4 regions of the Mesorhizobium abyssinicae genome follow, and region 3 is predicted to be linked to each of the others. Evidence: predicted binding sites of a transcription regulator. Region 3 holds the regulator's gene; each other region holds the start of a gene.
The links. Region 3 encodes PhoB, which activates phosphate uptake and scavenging genes when phosphate is short. Its sites were predicted from a motif close to TGTCATNNANCTGTCAT; they were not measured.
Positions count from the first base shown of each region.

Region 1: ugpB (sn-glycerol-3-phosphate ABC transporter substrate-binding protein UgpB) is a predicted target of PhoB. The motif match lies at 2,253-2,269, and genes of this name have one in related genera.
Region 2: ppk2 (polyphosphate kinase 2) is a predicted target of PhoB. The motif match lies at 2,535-2,551, and genes of this name have one in related genera.
Region 4: PU724_RS23640 (PhoX family protein) is a predicted target of PhoB. The motif match lies at 1,539-1,555, and genes of this name have one in related genera.

Region 1 is NZ_JARAKC010000006.1:116,567-122,334, forward strand. It holds gene ugpA (sn-glycerol-3-phosphate ABC transporter permease UgpA) at 1-805, opposite strand, end outside; gene ugpB (sn-glycerol-3-phosphate ABC transporter substrate-binding protein UgpB) at 880-2,190, opposite strand; gene PU724_RS15420 (EAL domain-containing protein) at 2,517-4,964, shown strand; gene tlpA (thiol:disulfide interchange protein TlpA) at 4,956-5,642, opposite strand; gene argH (argininosuccinate lyase) at 5,679-5,768, shown strand, end outside.
Region 2 is NZ_JARAKC010000005.1:348,231-353,998, forward strand. It holds gene hemB (porphobilinogen synthase) at 1-494, shown strand, start outside; gene PU724_RS14670 (dihydrofolate reductase family protein) at 687-1,334, shown strand; gene ppk2 (polyphosphate kinase 2) at 1,566-2,486, opposite strand; gene PU724_RS14680 (aldo/keto reductase) at 2,685-3,728, shown strand; gene PU724_RS14685 (glycosyl transferase family 90) at 3,741-4,712, opposite strand; gene PU724_RS14690 (hypothetical protein) at 4,897-5,043, shown strand; gene PU724_RS14695 (DUF982 domain-containing protein) at 5,069-5,329, opposite strand; gene PU724_RS14700 (GntR family transcriptional regulator) at 5,388-5,768, opposite strand, start outside.
Region 3 is NZ_JARAKC010000006.1:248,484-254,251, reverse strand. It holds gene pstA (phosphate ABC transporter permease PstA) at 1-1,149, shown strand, start outside; gene pstB (phosphate ABC transporter ATP-binding protein PstB) at 1,165-1,989, shown strand; gene phoU (phosphate signaling complex protein PhoU) at 2,013-2,723, shown strand; gene phoB (phosphate regulon transcriptional regulator PhoB) at 2,743-3,432, shown strand; gene PU724_RS16065 (ROK family protein) at 3,436-4,680, opposite strand; gene xylF (D-xylose ABC transporter substrate-binding protein) at 4,946-5,768, shown strand, end outside.
Region 4 is NZ_JARAKC010000012.1:129,660-135,427, forward strand. It holds gene PU724_RS23625 (helix-turn-helix domain-containing protein) at 1-25, opposite strand, end outside; gene PU724_RS23630 (phosphatase PAP2 family protein) at 116-817, opposite strand; gene PU724_RS23635 (hypothetical protein) at 929-1,267, opposite strand; gene PU724_RS23640 (PhoX family protein) at 1,615-3,618, shown strand; gene PU724_RS23645 (hypothetical protein) at 3,766-3,990, shown strand; gene PU724_RS23650 (GNAT family N-acetyltransferase) at 4,119-4,799, opposite strand; gene PU724_RS23655 (MarR family winged helix-turn-helix transcriptional regulator) at 4,796-5,287, opposite strand; gene PU724_RS23660 (phosphatidylglycerol lysyltransferase domain-containing protein) at 5,551-5,768, shown strand, end outside.

The DNA.
Region 1 (5,768 bases), 130 kb from region 3:
CCGACTGCGCCGCCGAATCGCCGAGGATCAGATTGACGAAGCCGTCATTGTAGACCTTGTAGACCAACGTCTCTGTCGTCTTGCCCGGTCCGCCGCCGGTGACGGCATGGACGATGCCGAACGTGTCGAACAAGGCATAGACCGTGTTGACGACCAGTAGGAAGAAGGTCGTCGGCGCGAGCAGCGGGAAGATGATGGTCCAGAAACGCTTGGTCTCGCGAGCGCCGTCGATCGCCGCCGCCTCGATCAGTGTCTTCGGCACCGCCTGCAGCCCGGCGACGAAGAACAGGAAATTGTAGCTGATTTGCTTCCATGCGGCGGCGGAAACCAAAAGGATCATGGCGTGACTGCCGTTGAGCAACGGGTCCCAGGCTATGCCGAGACTTCTCAGCACGTAGGATAGCGAGCCGATCGAAGGGTTGAACAGGAACAGCCACAACATGCCGGCGATCGCCGGTGCCACGGCATAGGGCCAGATCATCAGCGTGCGGTAGAGTGCTTTCCCGCGCACCACTTTTTCCGCCATCACGGCGAGCAGCAACGCCACGGCCATCGCCAGGATTGCGGTGGCAAGCGAAAATACCACTGTTACTTTGATCGAGTTGAGATAGGCCGGGTCGGCAAGCACTTTGCGGAAATTGGCAAACCAGACGAACTTGCTCTTCAGCCCGAACGGATCCTGCCTGAGCATGGACTGATAGAGCGCCTGCCCCGCCGGCCAGTAGAAGAAAACCAGCGTTATGGCGAGTTGCGGCGCCACAAGCAGGTAAGGAAGGACTTTGTTGGGAAAAACGACGCGCGGGATCAGCTTGGTTTCCTCATCAAGCAAGGGTCGCCCGCACGGGTCCGTGTGGGCGACATTCCATCCTCGGCCAGGATCTAGTTCGCCAACGCGTCCTTGATCGCCGCGTTGCCGCGCGAGACGGCATTGTCGAGCGCCTGCTGGGCCGTTTCCTGGCCGGCTAGCATCTTCTCGAACTCCTCGTTCTGGATATCACGCACCTGCGGCAGATTGGGCAGCCGCACCCCCTTGGAATTTTCGGTCGGCGCCTTGCCGGTCATCTGCAGGATCGGAGTCTCGCGGCCGGGGTTCTTGTCGTAGAAGCCGGACTTCTTGGTCGCCTCGTAGGCCGCCAGCGTCACCGGCAGGTAGCCCGACTTCTGGTGCAGATATTCCTGAACCTCGGTCTTGGAGAGATAGGCGAAGAAGGTCGCAACGCCTTTGTACTCCTCATCCGATTTGCCGCTGAAAACCCAGAGGCTCGCGCCGCCCGGCGTCGTGTTCTGCGGCGCACCCTTGGCATCGCTGTCATACGGCAGTTGGCCGATGCCGTAGTTCATGCCGGACTTGACGATATCGCCGAGGCCGCCCGACGACTCGGTAAAGATGCCGCATTCCCCGGCAAGGAAGATCTGCTTGGCTTCGGAGGTGCGCCCGCCATATTTGAACGTGCCGTCCTTGGCGAGGTCCGCCAGCGCCTGAAAGTGGTTGACGAAAATCCGCGCGTTGATCTTGAGTTCGACATCGCCGCCGGCCAGTCCGTTCTGCTGGGTCGCCCAGGACACATTGTTCCAGGCGGCAAAATTCTCCAGATGGATCCAGGTCAACCAGGTCGAGGTATAGCCGCAAGGGGCAGCGCCGCTCGCTTTGATCTTCTTCGCCGCTTCCCAGACCTCGTTCCAGGTCTTGGGCGGGCTGTTCACGTCGAGGCCAGCCTTCTGGAAGATATCCTTGTTGTAATAGAGTATCGGCGAGGAGGAATTGTAAGGGAAAGACAGCATGGTACCGTCCGGCTTCGAATAGTACCCGACGATGCCGGGCAAATACTGGGTCTTGTCGAACGTCATCGCGGCGCCCGTGAAAACGTCGGCCACGGGCTTGATCGCGCTCTCGGCGGCCATCATGACGCCGGTGCCGACATCGAACACTTGGATGATGTCCGGCGCCTGGCCGGCACGGAATGCAGCGATGCCTGCATTCAGGGTTTCGGGATATGTGCCCTTGAAGACCGGAACGATCTGATAGTCGCTCTGGCTGGCGTTGAAGTCCTTGGAGATCTTATCGACGACCTCGGCATTCGCGCCCGTCATGGCGTGCCACCAACTGATCTGCGTGACAGCGAAAGCGGACGTGGTGGAAAGCAGGGTCAAGGTAGCGGCAACACCCGCCGCGAAGCCGAAGAGCTTCATGTTTCATCTCCCGTTTTGATTGGCGAAAGGGGGGGCTTCCGCAGAACCAGTATGTGTTGCGCATGACAATCGGACAACGATTTTGTTATGGGTCGATGAACATCATCTGATGCTAAAATAAGATGTATCAGTCACGGCTCCGGAAATTGATTGCCGGCTTAGAACTTGAGCGCTCCAACCATGGTGTGCGACCCCCTGCCCATTCTTGTCCGTCCTTACAACCAGCGACACACGCGGTGGTTGCATGCGCAATAACCGATTCTTCAACCGTACCGCTCTAATCAATTTCATTGCTTGATTGTTGCGGGAAGATCAGGTGAAGCGCGATGTTGACTGTCTATAATTGTATCGTGCACGAGCACGATTTGAGACTGGTCGCACTTGCAGCCCTTATTTGCGGCATTTCTTCCTTCTCGGCGGTCAATCTGCTTCGCCACGTCGACCGCTCGACCCACAGAAACCGCTATGCCTGGCTGATGATTGCCGCCACCTCGACCGGGTTCGGCATCTGGGCGACGCATTTCATCGCCATGATCGCCTTCTCGCCGGGAATACCCAACGCCTACAACACCGAACTCTCGGTGCTTTCGCTTGCCGCGGCCGTCCTGCTGACGGCCGCCGGCATGTGGATCGCCACCTTGCGCGGCGGCATCGACCACTACCTGGTCGGCGGCGCCGTGCTCGGCGCGGGCATCGGCACGATGCACTATACCGGCATGGCGGCGTTCGAGGTGCAGGGCCGGATCGTATGGGACCACCTGCTGGTCGGCATCTCGCTGGTCGCCGGCATCGCGCTTGCGGCGCTGTCGCTTTTCGTCGTGCTGCGCCGCCCCTCGACACTGGGGACGATCGGCGCCGCCGTGCTTTTGACGCTGGCGATCTGCACCTTGCACTTCATCGCCATGGGCGCCGTGTCGATCTATCCGGATAGCTCGATCGCGATCTCGCAGTATACGATCGAGCCGATGTCGCAGGCCTTCGCCGCCGCCGCCGCCAGCCTTGTCATCCTCGTGCTTTCGGCGGCGGCGCTTTGGATCGACCTGCGCTTCCGCCGCCATCAGGCCGAGGCCGAGCGCATGCATGGCCTGGCCAACGCGGCGGTCGAAGGCCTCATCGTCTGCGACGGCACCCGCATCGTCAGCGCCAACGACAGCATTGCGGCATTGTCCGGCATCGCATCGGCGACGCTCAACACCATGGTGCTTGGCGACCTCTTCGGCGAGCGCGCCGCCGCCGCCATGGCGGAAGCCGACGGGCAGGCGCGGGAAACCGAGCTCAGGAGCCATGACGGAACGTCGATCCCTGTCGAGCTCATCGCCAGGACCATCGACTATTGCGGCAAGCCGCACGGCGTGGTCGCCGTGCGCGACATCCGCGAGCGCAAGAAGGCGGAGCAGGAGATCATCCGCCTCGCCCACTACGATCCGCTGACCGGGCTCGCCAACCGCCGCTCCTTCAACAGCCGGCTGGAGGCCGAGATCGCCGCGGCGGGCCGCGGCGGCAAGGGCGGACAGCTCGCGCTCATGCTCCTCGATCTCGACCGGTTCAAGGAGGTCAACGACCTCTTCGGCCATGCCGCCGGCGACGCGATGCTGCAGAAAGTGGCGCAATGCGCCTCGGCCAAACTTCGCCACGGTCAGATGTTGGCCCGCCTCGGCGGTGACGAATTCGCCATCATCGCCCCGAACCTGCCGGATCCGCAGGCTGCCGGCCGCATCGCCGAGGCGGTGCTTTCGGCCATGCGCGAGGAGAACCGCTTGTCGCCCGGCGGCGGCCTGGTGTCGGCCAGCATCGGCATCGCGCTCTACCCGCTGGACGCCGACGAGCAGGCCTCGCTCGTCAGCCACGCCGACACCGCGCTCTACCGCGCCAAGGCCGAGGGCAAGGACACCTATCGCTATTTCGAAGCCTCGATGGGCGCCGAGGCGCGCGACAGGCGGGTGATGGAGCACGACCTGCGCCAGGCGGTGGCGCGCGGGGAATTCCGCCTCGTCTACCAGCCGCAAAAGGAGATCAGTACCGGCAGGATGATCGGCTTCGAGGCGCTGCTCCGCTGGCACCATCCCGAGCATGGCGACATCTCGCCTGCCGTATTCATCCCGGTGGCCGAGGACAGCGGCGCCATCATCCAGATCGGCGAATGGGTGCTTTCGGCCGCGTGCGAGGAAGCCGCCCGCTGGAAAAACCCGCTGATGGTCGCGGTCAATGTCTCGGCCGTGCAGCTGCACAATCCGAACTTCAGCCGCAAGGTGCATGAGGTCCTGTTGCGGTCCGGCCTGGCGCCGGGCAGGCTCGAGCTCGAGATCACCGAGACGGCGCTGGTCAAGGACATGCCGCGCGCGCTGGCGGCCTTGCGGCAGATCAAGGCACTCGGCGTCCGTGTCGCCATGGACGATTTCGGCACCGGCTATTCCTCGCTCTCCAACCTGCGCGCCTTCCCCTTCGACAAGATCAAGATCGACGGATCCTTCATCAAGTCGGTCGACAGGAACGGTCAGGTCGCGGCCATCGTGCGCGCCGTTCTCGGGCTCGGCCGCGGTCTCGGCCTGCCGGTGCTCGCCGAAGGCGTCGAGACGCTGGGCGAGCTCAGGTTCCTCGATGCCGAGGACTGCGAGATCGGCCAGGGCTTCTATCTTGGCAGGCCGGGCCCGATCGAGGCGTTCGGTGAGCTGACCGGCGTGGCTTCCGAGAAGGAGGACGACGGCGCCGGCAGGTCGCGCGGCGGCGGCAGCATCCTGATGCTGGAACCGGCGGCGGCCCTGCGCTCAGCTTGACGGGCCGAGCGCGGCTTCGACCAGCCGCCTGGCATCCGCTCCCGACCATTCGGCCGGGCCGTTCATATGCGCGATCAGGCAGCCCTCGCCGTCGATCAGCATGGTGACCGGCAGGCCGAGCGCCAGGCCACGCGTCTTGACGTCGTTGAACAACGCCAACGTCGGATCCCGGTAGTAGCCGAGCGTTGCGACGCCGATGTCGCTAAGGAACTTCTTCGGCTTGGTGTCGTCGCCGGTGTCGACATTGACCGCGACGACCTGGAAGCGGTCGCTGCCCATCTCCTTCTGCAGCGCGTCGAGTGCCGGCATTTCGGCGCGGCACGGCGCGCACCATGTCGCCCAGAGATTTAACAGCAGCGTCTTGCCGGCGTGGTCGGCAACCGTCATCGGCTTGCCGTCGGGGCCGTTGAAGGCAAGGCTCTTCAGCGACTGCGGCGGATCGGCCGGCAACAGCGCCGCGACCTGGCCCGTAGCCTTGGCGGCGACCTGCTTGGCGCGCTCGGCCTTGGCCGCGCAGGCGGCATCGTCCTTGCCATCGGATGCCGCGACTTGCGTTGGAGCGTTGTTGCCAGAAGCGCTCTCGCTGACATATACCGCCACCGCGCCAGCCAGCACGCCCGCCACCAGGGCGGCGAGGATCAGGCGCGGGGCCGGGAATAGTTTACTGCGGTCTGCCATTTTCTTCAAAACTGCTCCGGAGCACGGGTTATAGCGATGAGCGACAAGAAGGCCAGCAACCAGATGTGGGGCGGACGTTTTGCCTCGGGTCCGGCCGCGATCATGGAAGCGATCAACGCGTCGATC
Region 2 (5,768 bases), on a different contig from region 3:
TCGCGCCGTCGGACATGATGGACGGCCGCATCGGCGCAATCCGCGACGCGCTCGACGCCAATGGTTTCCAGGACGTGGCGATCATGTCCTACGCGACAAAGTTCGCCTCCGCCTTCTACGGCCCGTATCGCGAGGCGGTGGGCACGGCCGGCCTGCTCAAGGGCGACAAGAAGACCTACTATCTCGACCACGCCAATTCGGACGAAGCGGTGCGCGAGGCCGAGCAGGACCTCGCCGAAGGCGCCGACATGCTGATGGTCAAGCCCGGCTTGCCCTATCTCGACATCATCCGCCGGCTGAAGGACGAGCTGCAGATGCCGACCTTCGCCTATCAGGTGTCGGGCGAATATTCGATGATCAAGGCGGCCGCCGCCAATGGCTGGATCGACGGCGAGAAGGCGATGCTGGAATCGCTGCTTGCGCTGAAACGCGCCGGCTGCGACGGCATCCTCACCTATTTCGCGCCAGAAGTGGCAGCGATGCTGAAGGCGTAGCCTTCCTCGAACGTTGGCTCGCGGCGGACTGCCGCCTGCAATCGGCTCGATCCTACGGAACAATCTCCGTTTGCTGGCGCGCGATGCTTCGCGCTCGCCTTTGCCGTGCCCGAAAAATCCGCTTGCAATTTGCAATCAGCTTGCTACAAAACAACCGCTTGCAAATTACAACTGGTCATGGAGGAGCCAATCATGTCGAAACTTCGTGTCAATGCTTTCACCCTGTCGCTCGACGGCTTCGGGGCCGGCCCTGACCAGGATCTCGCCAACCCGCTCGGTATCGGCGGCGAGAACCTCCACAAATGGATGATCGGCACCCGCTTTTTTCGCAAGGTTGTGATGGGCCAGGACGGCGGCACCACCGACACCGACGACGCGTTCGCGGCGCGCAGCTTCGAGAATGTCGGCGCCTGGATCCTCGGCCGCAACATGTTCGGGCCGATCCGCGGCGACTGGCAGGACGACAGCTGGAAAGGCTGGTGGGGTGACAACCCGCCCTATCACGTGCCGACTTTCGTGCTCACGCACCACAAACGCGCGCCGATCGAGATGGAAGGTGGGACGACGTTCTATTTCGTCACCGACGGCATCCATTCGGCGCTGGAACAGGCCAGGGAGGCGGCCGCCGGCAAGGATGTGCGCGTCGGCGGCGGCGTTTCGACCGTCCGGCAGTATCTGCAGGAGCGGCTCATCGACGAGATGCACCTGGCGATATCGCCGGTGCTGCTCGGCAAGGGCGAGCATCTTTTCGCCGGCCTGGACATGCCGGGCCTTGGCTACCAGTGCACCGAGCAGGTGGCGACGCCCCTCGCCACGCATGTGGTGATTGAGCGGGCGTGATCTGGAGATTGGCGAAACCGGCGATGCAGCCCTTTCTCCCCGTCACTATACGGGGAGAAATGTCCGGCAGGACAATGAGGGGCGGCGCTACCGATCCAAGATTATGTTGCCGCCAATGCCCCGCAGGCCCGGGCAACGGCTCGATCGCGTTCAATCGCTGGCGTCGGCGCCGCCCCTCATCCGCCCTTCGGGCACCTTCTCCCCGTGGAACGGGGAGAAGGAAAAAGCGCTTCAATACTTCTCCGGCACGTAAAGCTCGCGCGGCAGCACCTGGCGCTCGTATTCGGGGTTGAAGACGCGCTCCGGCAGCGTGATCTCCTCATGCGGCACCTCCTCATAGGGAAACTGCTGCAGGAGATGGTCGATGCAGTTCAGCCGGGCGCGCTTCTTGTCGTTGCCTTCGACGATGAACCATGGCGCCTCGGGAATGTTGGTGCGGGCGAAGGTTTCTTCCTTGGCCTTGGTATACTGCTCCCAGCGCACGCGCGATTGCAGGTCCATCGGCGACAGCTTCCACTGCTTCATCGGATCATGGATGCGCATCAGGAAGCGCATCTGCTGCTCCTCGTCGGTTATCGAGAACCAGTATTTGACCAGGGTGATGCCGGAGCGCACCAGCATGCGCTCGAATTCCGGCACGTCGTGGAAGAACTCTTCGACCTGGTCCGGCCCGGCGAAGCCCATCACCCGCTCGACGCCGGAGCGGTTGTACCAGGAGCGGTCGAACAGCACGATCTCGCCGCCGGCCGGCAGATGCGGCACGTAGCGCTGGAAATACCATTGCGATTTCTCGCGCTCGGTCGGCGCCGGCAGCGCCACGACACGGCAGATGCGCGGATTGAGCCGCTGCGTGATGCGCTTGATGACGCCGCCCTTGCCGGCGGAGTCGCGGCCCTCGAAGACCACCACGACCTTCTTCTTGTGATAGGCCACCCAGGACTGCAGCTTGATCAGTTCGGACTGGAGCCGCAGCAAGTCTCGGAAATATTGCATGCGTTCGATCGAGGGCGGATGCGACTCCTTGTAGATCTTGGCGATCTCGAGCGACAGCGCCGGCTCCGATATCTCGAGCTCGTAGTCCTCGTCGAGCGTGTCGGCGAGTTCGGCTTCCAGCCAGTCCCTGGCTCCGGAATTCGGTTTCAGTTCGCTCATCGTGCTTCTCCGTTCGCCATCCTGAGCCGACTTCAATAAAGGCCGGCAATGACGGTTTTATTGCAATGCCGCTGCTCCAGATGTGATCGACCGGTCGCCGCGATGGGGCGACAAGCCGAGCAACTTGTCCTACAAATAGGCTGTCCTATTCGGGCTGCCCATTCGTGGCGCCTCTCAATGCGATTGCGAGGATCTCAAATGGAATACCGTACACTCGGCCGTTCCGGGCTGAAGGTTTCGACATTGACGCTCGGCACCATGACATTCGGCGGCGCCGGCGCCTTCGCGGCGGTCGGCAAGACCGACCTCAAGGAAGCAAGCCGGATGATCGACCTCTGCATCGATGCCGGCATCAACCTCATCGACACCGCCAATGTCTATTCGAACGGGATTTCGGAAGAGATCATCGGCGAGGCGCTCGGCGGCAAGCGCAAGGACGATGTGCTGATCGCCTCCAAGGCGCGCATGCGCATCGGCAAGGGCCCCAATGACGAGGGCCTGTCGCGCCACCACCTGATCCGCGAGTGCGAGAAGAGCCTGAAGCGGCTGAAGACCGACGTCATCGACATCTATTTCCTGCACGAATGGGATGGCGTGACGCCGCTCGAGGAAACGGTCGCCGCGCTCGACACGCTGGTGAGCCAGGGCAAGATCCGCTACGCCGGCTGCTCCAACTATTCCGGCTGGCAGGTGATGAAGGCACTCGCCATCAGCGACAGCAGCCACCAGCCGCGCTTCGTCACCCAGCAGATCCACTACACGCTGGAGGCGCGCGAGGCCGAATACGAGCTGCTGCCGATCTCGGTCGACCAGGGGCTCGGCGTGCTGGTGTGGAGCCCGCTCGCCGGCGGGCTGCTCAGCGGCAAATACGACCGCAACAGTCCGACCGCCCGCCAGATCGGCGGCTGGTCGGAACCACCGATCCGCGACGAGGACCGGCTGTGGCGGATCGTCGACGTGCTGGTCGACATCGGCAAGCCCAGGAGCGTGTCAGGCGCGCAGGTGGCGCTCGCGTGGCTGCTCGGCCGGCCGGCGGTGTCGTCGCTGGTGATCGGCGCCCGCAGCGAGGCGCAGCTCAAGGACAACATCGCCGCCGCCAGCCTGACGCTGTCCTTCGATGAGCGGGCGCGGCTCGACGCCGTCAGCCGGCCGCCGGTTCTCTACCCCTATTGGCACCAGCAGCTGACGGCCAAGGGCCGCTTCGGGCCTGCCGACCTGGTGCTCGACCGCAGCGACGTCTGATTGCCGGAAGGGTCAGCCGGTGATGAAACGCCAGACCTCGGGATCCGGTTTGACCTGGCCGCTGAGCACGAAATATTTGTAGAGGACGAGCAGCGAGATCGCCTGCTCGTCCCGCTCGTTGCGGAACTTCTGGCAATAGGCGTTGGCGGCGGCGACGATGCGTTCGGCCTCGGCCGGATGCTTTTCGAAATAGGCCACCCTGTCGGCGAGGTCGGAGAAGTCGGAGGCCAGCGGCACATAGTGGACATTGGCCCTGACCTCGCTTTCGGCGAACCAGGTCTCGTAGGTCGGCGGCGGCATCAGGCAGAGCGAGTTCGAGCTCATGATCCATTTGAGGTTGGTCGCGACATCGTTGCCCTCGAGCGAGACGATGTAGCGGTAGCGCCGCTGCTCATCGATGGTGAGATAGGGTTTTTGGTATTCGGCCTTGGCTTCCTTCTTCGGCGTCCCGACATCGCAGATCGGCAAGTCGCGCACGGCATCGAGGAACCGCGTGCGGATCGGGTTGTTGAGATCGCCGCGCCAGACCACGAGCGGACGCTTGTCGGCGAAGGGCTGCCGATCGGCCGGCAGCTGGAAGTGGCGGAACTTGTCCAGCTTCATCAGCACGGCATTGCCGTTGCCGTCCGTGATCGGCCGGTCCTTGACGATCGCCGGCATCTTTGGGACGTCGATGACATCACCGAATTCGAGATCGATGAGCAGCGCCGGATCGAAATAGCGGGCAAATTCCTTGAGGTCGTAATAATACATGCTCGGCGAAAACGGCATGCGACTGACCGGCACCGCGGCCGGGCTCGGCGCGAAGGGCCGCTCCAGCCTGTTGTAGTAGTTCACCCGCTGGCGGACCGAGCCGTCCGACCGCCGTGTCTGCTCCAGCCATCCCGCCAGCCGGCGACGGAACAGCGCCTGCGGTGCGAGGTCACGCGCGAAGTTGCGCGCGTAGTAAAACACCTTGGCGGCGGTTCGGAGAGGCGTGGCCATCGGTCCGTCGTTTCAATCAGCCTGGCGCTAGCGCGCAGATTTCTCCTACACCATTGTGCCGCCTGTCTTGCAAGCCCCGAACCGAGGGCAGGCCCATTGTACGCCTATTCTTGCTTCAGCCGTTGTGTTTGCGCTCCAATGCTCCTAGGCAGGACGTCAAGTCCCGCAGTTGAAAGGAAGCGATATGGCGCGAGCACCGAACTACGGTCAGGAACGCAAGGAGCGCGATCGCCAGAAGGCCGCCAAGAAGGCCGAGAAGCTGGCGGCCAAGGTCGCCGCCAAGGAGCGTTCGAAGCCCGCGGACAAGACGGAAGCGGAAACGGCCAAGTAACAATGCAGTCAGAAGGCCGCGTCGCTTATGCGGAGGCCTTGTCGCTGACGAAGACATTCACTTCGCGGGCGGCCGCGATGAAGGCGCGCCTCGCATTCATCGCCGGCTTGTCGCCGGCCAGAGCGTCGTGACAGGCCTGCAGCGCTTCGCGGTGTTTGGCGCTGCGCTTGCCGGGCCAGCTGTTGAGCAGATAGTCGGAAGCCTCGCGCGCGCTGCGCAAGAGCTGATTGGTTCCCGCCGTGGCCGACTTGACGGTCACGGGTATTTCAAACCGGTTGTTTTCCATCGCCGCTCTTACGCCATCGGCGCACGCGAAGCGAGAGCCAAAGCGAACTGAATCGCGATCAGGCGGCGACGACGGCGAAGCCCCGGGCGCGCAGGCCGCGCCGGTCGTCGCGCAGCGACGTCACCAGCCGGTCGCGGCTGCCGACGATATGGGTTGAAAGCAGCCGTGCCGCCTCGTCGGCATCGCCTGCCCGCACGGCGGCCAGCACAGCATGGTGCTCGGCCCAGGCACGGCCAAGTGCCGCCTCGTCGCGCACCTCGAGCCAGCGGGCGCGCGACAGCCTGGTCATCGCATCGCGGACCGCCCGGAAAAGGAAGTCGTTGCCGGAAAGCCTGGCCAGCTCGATGTGGAAATCCATGCCGACCCGGTGCCATTCCTCGCGTGGGGTGGCGGCATCGCAGGAGTCCAGCATCGCCTCGATGAGATCGATGGGGCTCTT
Region 3 (5,768 bases):
AAGGGCTACACCGCCTTCTGGCAGACGACCGTGACGCTGCCGATCAATTTCGACGAGAAGATCATCGATCCTTCCAACAAGCGCGCCACCGATCCGGACGTGCTGATCAAGGCGAACTATCCCAAGCTGGCCGACAAGGCGCTGATGGCCAAGCTCGGCATCGATCCCGCCAACAAGCCGATGGCGCTGAAGCTGAAGGGCTTCCTGTCGGAGGGCGCGCGCGTGCAAGTGCGCGACATCGTCGTCGCCGATCCGTCGGTCATCGGCACCACGCGCAACGTCGACATCCTCGCCGCGGCCAATCTCGATTCCGCCTTCAAGGGCCAGATCGACCTCAACGTCGAGGAAGCGCGCCGCAAGGTCTCTGACCAGCAGATCGCCTGGATGAACCAGCTCAAGGCCGACGGCACCATGGCCGAGCATTTCAACAAGGGCCTGTTCACCTATGGCGCCTCCAGCCGTCCGGAAACGTCGGGCATGGGCGTGGCCATCATCGGCTCCTTCTACATGATGGTGATCGTGCTGCTTCTGGCGCTGCCGATCGGCGTCGCCGCCTCCATCTATCTGGAGGAATTCGCCAAGAAGAACCGCTTCACCGACCTGATCGAAGTCAACATCAACAATCTGGCGGCGGTGCCGTCGATCGTCTTCGGCCTGCTCGGCCTCGCCGTGTTCATCAACTTCCTCGGCATGCCGCGCTCGGCCGCCTTTGTCGGCGGACTGGTGCTGACGCTGATGACGCTGCCGACGATCATCATCGCCACCCGCGCGGCGCTTGCCGCAGTGCCGCCGTCGATCCGCTCGGCGGCGCTCGGTCTCGGCGCCTCCAAGATGCAGATGGTGTTCCAGCACATCCTGCCGCTTGCCGCCCCCGGCATCCTCACCGGCACCATCATCGGCCTGGCGCGCGCGCTCGGCGAGACCGCGCCGCTGCTCCTGATCGGCATGGTCGCCTTCGTTGCCGACTATCCGAAGACGCCATTCGATCCGGCGACAGCGCTGCCGGTGCAGATCTACATGTGGGCCAACGAGGCAGAGCGCGCCTTCGTCGAGCGCATGTCGGGCGCGATCATCATCCTGCTCGTCTTCCTCATGGCCATGAACATCACGGCGATCGTGCTCAGGCGCCGCTTCGAACGGCGCTGGTAAAAGAAGGCATCTGGTATGAACATCATGACCGAACAGTCTCTTGAAAACGCAGTGGGCGACAAAATGAACGCCAAGTCGAACGAAGTGATCAAGATGCGCGGCGACAAGGTCGGCGTGTTCTATGGCGAGAAGCAGGCGCTGTTCGACGTCAATCTCGACGTCCGCCTCAACCAGGTGACGGCGCTGATCGGTCCTTCGGGCTGCGGCAAGTCGACCTTCCTGCGCTGCCTCAACCGCATGAACGACACCATCGATTCGGCGCGGGTGACCGGCAAGATCACGCTGGACCAGGAGGACATCTACGACAAGAGCATCGACGTCGTCGAGCTCAGGGCCCGGGTCGGCATGGTGTTCCAGAAGCCGAACCCGTTCCCGAAGTCGATCTACGAGAATGTCGCCTACGGCCCGCGCATCCATGGGCTGGCCAAGCGCAAGGCCGACATGGACCAGATCGTCGAATCCAGCCTGAAGAAGGCGGCGATCTGGAACGAGGTGAAGGACCGCCTGCACGAGCCCGGCACCGGCCTGTCCGGCGGCCAGCAGCAGCGCCTGTGCATCGCCCGCGCCATCGCCGTCTCGCCGGAGGTGATCCTGATGGACGAGCCGTGTTCGGCGCTCGACCCGATCGCAACCGCCCGCGTCGAGGAGCTGATCGACGAGCTGCGCCAGAACTACACGATCGTCATCGTCACCCATTCGATGCAGCAGGCGGCGCGCGTGTCGCAGCGCACGGCGATGTTCCACCTCGGCTACCTGGTCGAGGAGGGCGCCACCGACAAGATGTTCACCAACCCCGACGACAAGCGCACCCAGGACTACATCACCGGCCGGTTCGGCTGATTTCCAAGCACGAGGACAGGATCATGGGTGAACATCATACGGTTGCGTCTTTCGACGAGGATCTCGGCGCCATCAGCAAGCTGATCTCCGACATGGGCGATCTCGCCCGCTCGATGGTCGCCGGCTCGACGCGCGCGCTGCTCAATTCAGACAACGCCCTGGCGCAGCGTGTGGTGTCCGACGACGCCATCATGGACGCACGCCAGCGCGAGCTCGACGACCGCGCCATCACGCTGATCGCCAAGCGGCAGCCGATGGCCAACGATCTGCGCGCCGTGGTCGGCTCGATCCGCATGGCGGGCGACCTCGAACGCATCGGCGACCTCGCCAAGAACATCGCCAAGCGCGTCGGCACCGTCGGTCTCAGCGTCACGCCGCGCGACCTTTCGCATTCGATCGACGGCATGGCGCAGCTGGTGCTGATTCAGGTGCAGGGGGTCATCGAGGAATATGCCGCCGCGGATGCCGCGGCGCTTGCCAAGCTCCGCAACGACGACGAGCGCATCGACGTCAAATACACCTCGGTGTTCCGCGAGCTTTTGACCTACATGATGGAAGATCCGCGCAACATCACCGCTTGCACGCATCTGTTGTTCTGCGCCAAGAATCTGGAGCGCATCGGCGACCATGTCACCAATATCGCCGAGAACGCCTACTACGTGCTGACCGGCCAGCAACTGCCCGCCAATCGTCCGAAGCTGGACGAGACGGCGATGTCGGCGCCGGCGGCCTGAGAAGAAGGGTGACGGGCCGATGATCGCGCCACGCATCATGGTGGTGGAGGACGAGGAGCCGCTGGGGGTGCTGCTCCGCTACAATCTTGAATCGGAAGGCTACCAGGTCGAGGTGGTGACACGCGGCGACGAGGCCGAAATCCGGCTGCAGGAAAACGTGCCCGACCTCCTGGTGCTCGACTGGATGGTGCCGGCGGTTTCCGGTATCGAGCTCTGCCGGCGTCTCAGGATGCGGCCGGAGACCGAGCGGCTGCCGATCATCATGCTGACGGCGCGCGGCGAGGAAAGCGACCGGGTGCGCGGCCTCTCCACCGGCGCCGACGACTATCTGGTCAAGCCGTTCTCGACGCCGGAGTTCATGGCGCGCGTCAAGGCGCTGCTGCGCCGCGCCAAGCCGGAAGTCCTGTCCAGCATGCTGAAGGTCGGCGACATCGTGCTCGACCGCGAATCGCATCGTGTCTATCGCAAGAAGAGCGAGATCCGGCTCGGTCCGACCGAGTTCCGCCTGCTCGAATTCATGATGCGCCATCCCGGCCGCGTGTTCTCGCGCAGCCAGCTGCTCGACAATGTCTGGGGCGAGACGATCTACATCGACGAGCGCACGGTCGACGTGCATGTCGGCCGCCTGCGCAAGGCGGTCAACAATGGCCGCATGCCTGACGTCATCCGCACCATCCGCGGGGCCGGATACGCGATCAGGGAAGATTGACGCTCAGGCCACGTTCTTCCCGGTGGCGCCGCCTTTCACCTGCACGCCCGGCGCGAAAATCTCCTGGTCGACGAAGGTCAGTGCGCGCATGGCGCAGCCTTCGCGGATGAGCGGCAATTCGTTCGGCTCGGTGTCGAAGGAGATCGACTTCGAATGCTGGCCGCCGGCGGTCTGGGCGATCGCCTCGCGCAGCGCCGGCTCGATCAGGTCGAAGGCGGCGGCGCTGACGCCGACCATGGCGACGGGAGCTGGATCGATCAGCGCGAACAGGCTGCCGAGGCCGTAGCCGAGCGCCTCGCCGGCCTTGCGGTAGGCCTGGCGCTCCGGGCCGTCGCCGGCGCGCGCCCTGGCGGCGAGCGAGCGCATGTCGGCGTCGCTGACATCGACCGGCTCGGCGTCCTCGCCCATCTGCTTGGCATTGCGCCAGATCGCATAGTTGCCGGCATAGGCCTCGACGCAGCCGCGCCGGCCGCAGCGGCAGAGCGCGCCGCCCGGCCGGTGGATCATGTGGCCGAATTCGCCGCCGGAGGAATGGGTGCCGGTGAACAGCTCTCCCTTCAGCACCAGCCCCATGCCGATGCCGTGCGAGAGCAGGATGGCAATGAAGTCGTCGCGGTACCGCTCGGGATCGCGCCACTGCAGCGCCACCGCCATCATGTTGCAGTCATTCTCCATGGTGGCCGGAACGCCGAATTCGGCTTCCAGAATGTCGGCGAAGGCGATGTCGGTCTGCGGCGTGATCGGTGACCACAACATGGCGCGGGCATGGGTGTCGGTGATGCCCTGGATGCCCATGGCGATGCGGGCGACGCCGCGGACGTCGAGGTCGGGATCCTCGAAACGGCGCCGGACGATGGCCACGCATTCGCCGATCAGCTCGTCGCGCGGCATGATCGCCGTGTCGAGGCGGCGCTGCTCCTCGGCAATGACCTGCCCGGCATAGTCGATGACGGCGACGGAAAGGAAGTTCAGCGACAGGACCACCGTCATCACCGCCGTGGCTTCCGGATTGAGGGCAAGCCCGACCTGCGGCCGGCCGCGCTTCAGCGAAACAGCCTCGTTTGGCTTGCTCTCGGTCAGGATGCCTTCCTGGATCAGGTCGGACGAGATCGCCGAGATGGTCGAATGGCTGAGGCCGGTGGTGGCGGCGATCTCGGTACGCGACGGCTGGCCGGCGCGGCGCACGGCCGAAATAACCATCGCCCGGTTGCGTCGGCGCAGATCGTCGTGGCGGATTCCAACCGACATGCTTTGCCTTCCTCCCGGTCGTCGCGGCCGTTTTTGATTTCGAAGGCCGTCGGCGACACCGTATGAATAGTGGCAGAAGCGGGCCAGCCTGTCATTTATTTATTCCGGAGCTCGAAAAAAATTCGCCGAGGCCTCGGAATCGCTCAGAATCGTTGTTGACAGCGCTCCGCCGTTGGATCATATTTTTTTCGAGGCTCGAAAAAAAGCCTCTATGCCGGCCTCAGGGCCAGTCTGGGTCGCGCCGCAATGGCGCAGGGAGGAAATCATGAAGAAATTCGCAACCGCCATGCTGGCGGGTGTCGCCTTGTCGTTGACGCTCGCGTCGGTCGCCGAGGCGAAGGACAAGGTGATCGGCGTTTCCTGGTCGAACTTCCAGGAAGAGCGCTGGAAGACCGATGAAGCGGCGATGAAGAAGGCCATCGAGGCGGCCGGCGACAAGTATATTTCGGCCGACGCGCAGTCCAATCCCGGCAAGCAGCTGACCGACGTCGAAAGCCTGATCTCGCAGGGCGCCAATGCCCTGATCGTGCTGGCGCAGGACGCTTCGGCCGTCGGGCCGGCGGTGCAGAAGGCGCTGGACGAAGGCATTCCGGTCGTCGGCTACGACCGGCTGATCGAGAACAAGGACGTCTTCTACCTGACCTTCGACAACAAGGAAGTCGGCCGCATGCAGGCCCGCGAAGTGTTCAAGGTCAAGCCGGAAGGCAATTATGTCTTCATCAAGGGCTCGGGCGCCGACCCGAACGCCGATTTCCTGTTCGCCGGCTCGATGGAAGTGCTGAAGGAAGCCATCGACGGCGGCAAGATCAAGAATGTCGGCGAGGCCTATACCGACGGCTGGCTGCCCGCCAACGCGCAGAAGAATATGGAGCAGTTCCTGACCGCCAACGACAACAAGGTCGATGCGGTGGTGGCGGCCAATGACGGCACCGCCGGCGGTGTCGTCGCCGCGCTGACGGCGCAGGGCCTCGCCGGGACCGTTCCGGTGTCGGGCCAGGACGGCGACCACGCCGCGCTGAACCGCATCGCGCTCGGCACCCAGACCGTGTCGGTGTGGAAGGACGCGCGCGAACTCGGCAAGAACGCCG
Region 4 (5,768 bases), on a different contig from region 3:
CGCGCATCTGCTGGGCGGTGATCATCGGCCAGAACCCTTGTCTGAGTCTGCAGTATCAATGGATAGTACAAACATCATGATGTTTCAAGCATCATTGAGTATGGATAAAACATGGCTACTCACTGTCGCTCACCGCATGGCGCCGCTGCAGGAACCGCGCCACCAGCCAGCACAGCATGGCCCAGGCGAAGCCGGCGCACCAGCCGCCGAGCACGTCGGACGGCCAATGGACACCGAGATAGACGCGGCTGGTGCCGACCAGCACCGTGATCAGCACGGCGAGGCAGAGCACGAAGATCTTGGTCGTGCGGTCCGGCAGGAAGCGCGCCGCCAGCGAGCCCAGCGTGAGGTAGGTGACCGCCGACAGCATGGCATGGCCGCTCGGGAAGGAGAGCGACGTCTCGTCGACGAGGTGCGAGACGAGTTCCGGGCGCGGTCGGTCGATGCCGGCCTTGAGCAGGCTGGACAGCACCTGTCCGCCGGCTACCGCGACGAAGATCAGAAGCGCCGATCCCGGCCTGCGGATCAAAAGCAGGTAGACGATCACCGCCGCGGTGATCAGCACCAGCACGCTGGTGCTGCCGAGGCTGGTGATGTCGCGCATCGCCCCCTGCAGCCAAAGCGGCCCGATCGGGTGGTCGGGTTGCCCAGCCTGGCGGAAGGCGAGCAGGATCTCGGTGTCGAAGGCGTGCGGCGTGGTGGCGTGCGCCGCCTCCATCAATTCGACGAAGCCCCACAGTCCGAAGGCGACCACCAGCCCGGCCAGAAGGACCGGAAACTCGATCTTGTTGAAGAACGCGACCGCGGCGGATTTCATCGGGCGGGACCTACAGCCATTCCAGGAAAAGTGCGCAGCGGTTTTCCGTCAGGAATTGCGTCAAAACAAAACTCGGGGCGGCTCGGCGATTCCATGAAACGCTGAACCGCCTTAGAGTCGCTGCATATAGGGCCCGAGCGTGATCAGCGCCACGGCGGCGATCGCCAGCACGATGCCGGTCGCCTGCAGGGCATTGACCTTCTCGCCGAAGAAGGCGAGCGCCACGACGTTCACCGACACCAGCTGGATCACCGCCGACAGGCTGAACGACACCGACATGCCGAATTCACGGATCAGCCTCAGCATGATCAGATTGCCCAGCGAATAGAGCGCCAGCGTCAGCACGATCTTGCCGAGGCTAGGCGCCAGCCCCCATTGCTTGGCCGCGGTCGCCGCGAGCAGGAAGATCACGGTCGAAACGCCAAGCTGCACCAATCCCCAGAAACTCACGGTTCATTTCTCCCAATTGCCGCCATCGCCATGCGTGCCGCAGTCCTTGTTTCCGAAGCGCGCGAGGCCGTCAAGCAGACCGCGTCTCACCAGCGCCCCGCTCAGACAGGATCGAAGCCGGATGTCGCAAAATGCGTCCCGGCCGCCATGATCGGTGCCGACCGATGCGATATTTTGAAATCATGCGCGAGCGATGAATGGCCACGGGTGCCGGCCGACGGGACAGGCGCCGTTCATGAGCCGGCAAATAACCAGCCGAAAACGCGCCGAGTGTCACGAAAATGTGATCGAGCGGTTATAGGGGTCGACAGGTCACATGCTCCAGCCAAGAAGCCAGAGGAAAGCTCATGTCCGACCACCGCTCCCCTGACACCGGTTTCCGAACCAGCCTGCTCGAGGAGAATGACGGCCCGGCCGTCAATCCCACCGACAACCGCACCATGGGCGAGATCATCGCCGCGCGCTTCTCGCGCCGTGGCTTCCTGAAGGGTTCGCTGGCGGTTTCGGCCATCGCCGCCACGGTCAGCCCGCTGGCGCTGGTCGCCGCCGACGATGCCCGCGCCGCCGAGGCCTCGGCCTTCACCTTCGACGAGCTGGAGGCCGGCATCGACGACAAGCACCATGTCGCGCCGGGCTACGATGCCGACGTGCTGTTGCGCTGGGGCGATCCGCTGTTTGCCGACTCGCCGGAATTCGACCCGGCAAAGCAGTCGGCCGAGGCCCAGGCAAAACAGTTCGGCTACAACAACGACTATGTCGGCTATATCCCGATCGACGGCTCGGCCGAGCATGGCCTGCTGGTGGTCAACCACGAATACACCAACCCGCATCTGATGTTCCCCGGCATCGTCAAGATCGTCGACAAGGACGGCAAGAAGGCAGCCGAGGTGGCGCCGCTCAGCAAGGAGCAGGTCGACGTCGAGATGGCGGCCCATGGCGGCTCCATCGTCGAGATCCGCAAGGACGGCGGCAAGTGGCAGGTGGTGCGCGACGGCAAGCTCAACCGCCGCATCACCTCCAACACCGAGATGCAGCTTGCCGGCCCGGCCGCCGGCCACGACCGCCTCAAGACCAATGCCGATCCCGCCGGCACCAAGGTCATCGGCACCTTCAACAATTGCGCCGGCGGCGTCACCCCCTGGGGCACCTATGTCATGGCCGAGGAGAACATCCATGGCTATTTCTCCGGCGAATTGCCGGAGGGCCACAAGGAAGCCGCCAACTACAAGCGCCTCGGCATTCCGGAAGGCGCCTATGAGTGGGGCGCGCATTATGACCGCTTCAACCTCGCCAAGGAGCCGAACGAGGCCAACCGCTTCGGCTGGATCGTCGAGGTCGACGTCAATGATCCGGCCTCGGTGCCGCGCAAGCGTACCGCCATGGGCCGCTTCAAGCATGAGGGCGCGGAATCGATCGTCGCCAAGGACGGCCGCGTTGTCTTCTATCTCGGCGACGACGAGCGTTTCGACTACGCCTACAAGTTCGTCACCACCGGCAAGTTCAACGCCAACGACCTCGCGGCCAACAAGGACCTGCTCGACGACGGCACGCTGCATGTCGCCAAGTTCGGCGAGGACGGCACCGTCGAATGGATGCCGATCGTCTTCGGCCAGGGCCCGCTGACTGCGGAAAACGGCTTCGCCAGCCAGGCCGACGTGCTGATCGAGACGCGCCGCGCCGCCGACCTGCTCGGCGCCACCAAGATGGACCGCCCAGAGGACATCCAGCCCAATGGCGCCAACGGCAAGGTCTATGTCATGCTGACCAACAATTCGAAGCGCAAGGCGGAGCAGGTCGACGCCGCCAATCCGCGCGCGTCGAACGCCTTCGGCCACATCATCGAGATATCGGAGGATGGCGGCGACTTCGCTGCCGCCAAGGGCAAATGGGAAGTGCTGCTGAAATGCGGCGATCCCTCGGTGGCCGAGGTCGGCGCCACCTTCTCGACCGCGACCACCGCCAATGGCTGGTTCGGCATGCCGGACAATTGCGCCGTCGATTCGGCTGGCCGTTTGTGGGTCGCCACCGACGGCCAGGGTCCGAAGGCCACCGGCCGCACCGACGGCCTGTGGGCGGTCGACACCGAAGGCGCGGCGCGGGCGACCTCGAAGCTGTTCTTCCGCGTGCCGATCGGCGCCGAAATGTGCGGCCCGCTGTTCGCGCCGGACGACCAGACCGCCTTCGTCGCCGTCCAGCATCCGGGCGACGGCGGCGAGGACTGGGAGGCCTTCGGCCGTCCGTCCTACTATGAGGACCTGTCGACCCGCTGGCCCGACTTCAAGCCCGACATGCCGACGCGGCCTTCAGTGGTCGCCATCACCAAAAAGGGCGGCGGCAAGATCGCCGTCTGACGCGCGGTCTATCTCGACCCATTGCATGATCAAAGGAGGGATCTCGGCCCCCCCGAGATCCCTCCTTTTCACTCTAGGAACCAGTCAAGCTTCGGGAAAGATTGGCAATTTATGCGTGGCGCCCTAGGTCCTTGTCAGGAGACTGCCATGCCAAAGTCTGTTTATGACCGTGGCCTGCTGAAGCCTGCCGACATCGCCAGGCTGCAGCGCGTCTTTGACGAGGCCTGCCGGCGGCGCCAGGCGCATCCCGATTCGGCCGAAGCCCGGGAAATCGCCCTGAACCTGCTTGCCCTGCACAATGCCGGCATGGTCGAAGAGGACATGCTGATGGAAGCCGTCGGCTTCCGGCGGCTTGAGCCAAAGTCGGCCTAGAGCAATTCCAGGAAAAGTGTGAGCGGTTTTCCGTCCGGAATTGCCTCAAAACAAAGAGACGGAGCAGTTCGCCGGTTCCGTGAAACGGTGAAACGCTCTTGGTCCGCGAGAACGGCCGCTGGTGCGCCCTATCCGGTGCGCTGAACCACCGCCATGTTCATCATGCTTCTCAGCCGGAAGCCGATGGACTCGTACAGTCCGATGGCCGCGACATTGCTGGCATAAGCGTGGAGATAGGGGATTTCGCCGCGCGTCATGATTTGATTTGCCACGAACAGGGACAGCCGCCTGGCGAGGCCGCCGCCGCGGAAATCCGGATGCGAGCACACGCCACTGAGCTCCGTGTAGCCAGGCTGCTTCATGCGCTCGCCGGCCATCGCCGCCAACCTGCCGTCGATCTTCACGCCCCAGAAATCGCCGAGGCTCAACGCCTCAAGCGTGAACGGGCCGGGCCTGGTGAGCGCCGCCAGAGCGAGCATCTCGGCGGCATCGTCCTGCGTCAACCGCCGGATGCGCTCGTCGGATACGGCCTGCACCGGCCGCTCGGCGATCATCTGAACCAGCGACGCGGTCGAAATCGCGGACAGCGCCGCAGGCAGGACGATTGCGTCCGCCTGGACCACGATTGAGCTTTCGAGCGGCGGAATTAGCCTGCCCAGCGCCTCCAGGCTAGCCGTGTCGTCCGCCGCGGTGGCCGCGAACGGAACGATCGACGGCCTGTATCGCCTGGCCAGGCTGTCGCCTTGCGCGAAGGACTGATGTCGCGAGCTGAGCGCGCTCCAGATGGGACGGTCGAGCAGGTGGTTCATCGCACCGGACTCACGGCCTTTTCCACGCGACGGTCGAGCGGAGACGCGGCCAGGCGGTCCTCGATTTCGGCGAGCTGGCCTAGCAGCGGCCCGGACAGGTCGGCGCACAGAGCCGCAACGGCCTCCTCGATGCGAGGCCAGACTTCGCGCTTCGCCACATCGACCAGCCGTCGGCCGTTGCGGCTGAGGGAGACGATTCGGCGCCGCTGGTCGTCGTTCGACGGGCTGACCTCGACCAGTCCCAGTTCGGCCAGCAGCGCCACGCTGCGCGTGACGCCCGGCTGGGCGATCCCGAGCGACTGCGCCAGCTCGCCGACCGGCAGCGGCCCCAGCCTGTCGAGCGCGGCGAGCAGCGGATACTGGCTCGACTGGACCCGGACCTCCAGCTCGTCGAGCACGCGCTGCGTATCCGCCTGCAACTGCTCGCCGATGCGCTTGAACCTGCTGCCCAGGCACAGAAAGCCAAGCGACCGTATGATGTCGTCCATGATCCAGCTCGTTCATTCAAAACGATAACATGATATATAACATCGCATGAAAAGTCAAAGCCTGCTACCACAGGATGCAAGCCGATCCGGCCGATTAGGGCGCATGGCGCGCTGCCCACTCGCCACTCTTTGGCCGAGATTTCCCCTTCTGTCGGTGCCGATTGCATCCTATATGGCGCCTGCGCGGTATGATTGACCGTGCCAAGGCGACTGATTCGGGCCTGCGGGTCGACGGGTCTCCATCTATCGGCACGCGGAACCTCATGCCCTCCCTGCGGATCCACATTGACAGGTTTCTCGAAGGCGCAGCACCCAAGGTTCCGCGGCGCGACCTGACGCATCTCGAGCGCCTGGCGCTGGTGCGCCGGCATGGCGATTTCTCGCTCGCCTATTCCACCGCCGTGCAGCAGAAGCTGTCCTATTTCAGCGATGGCGACGGCTACATCGCCTTCGGCACCAAGATGAAGCACCATTTCGCGCT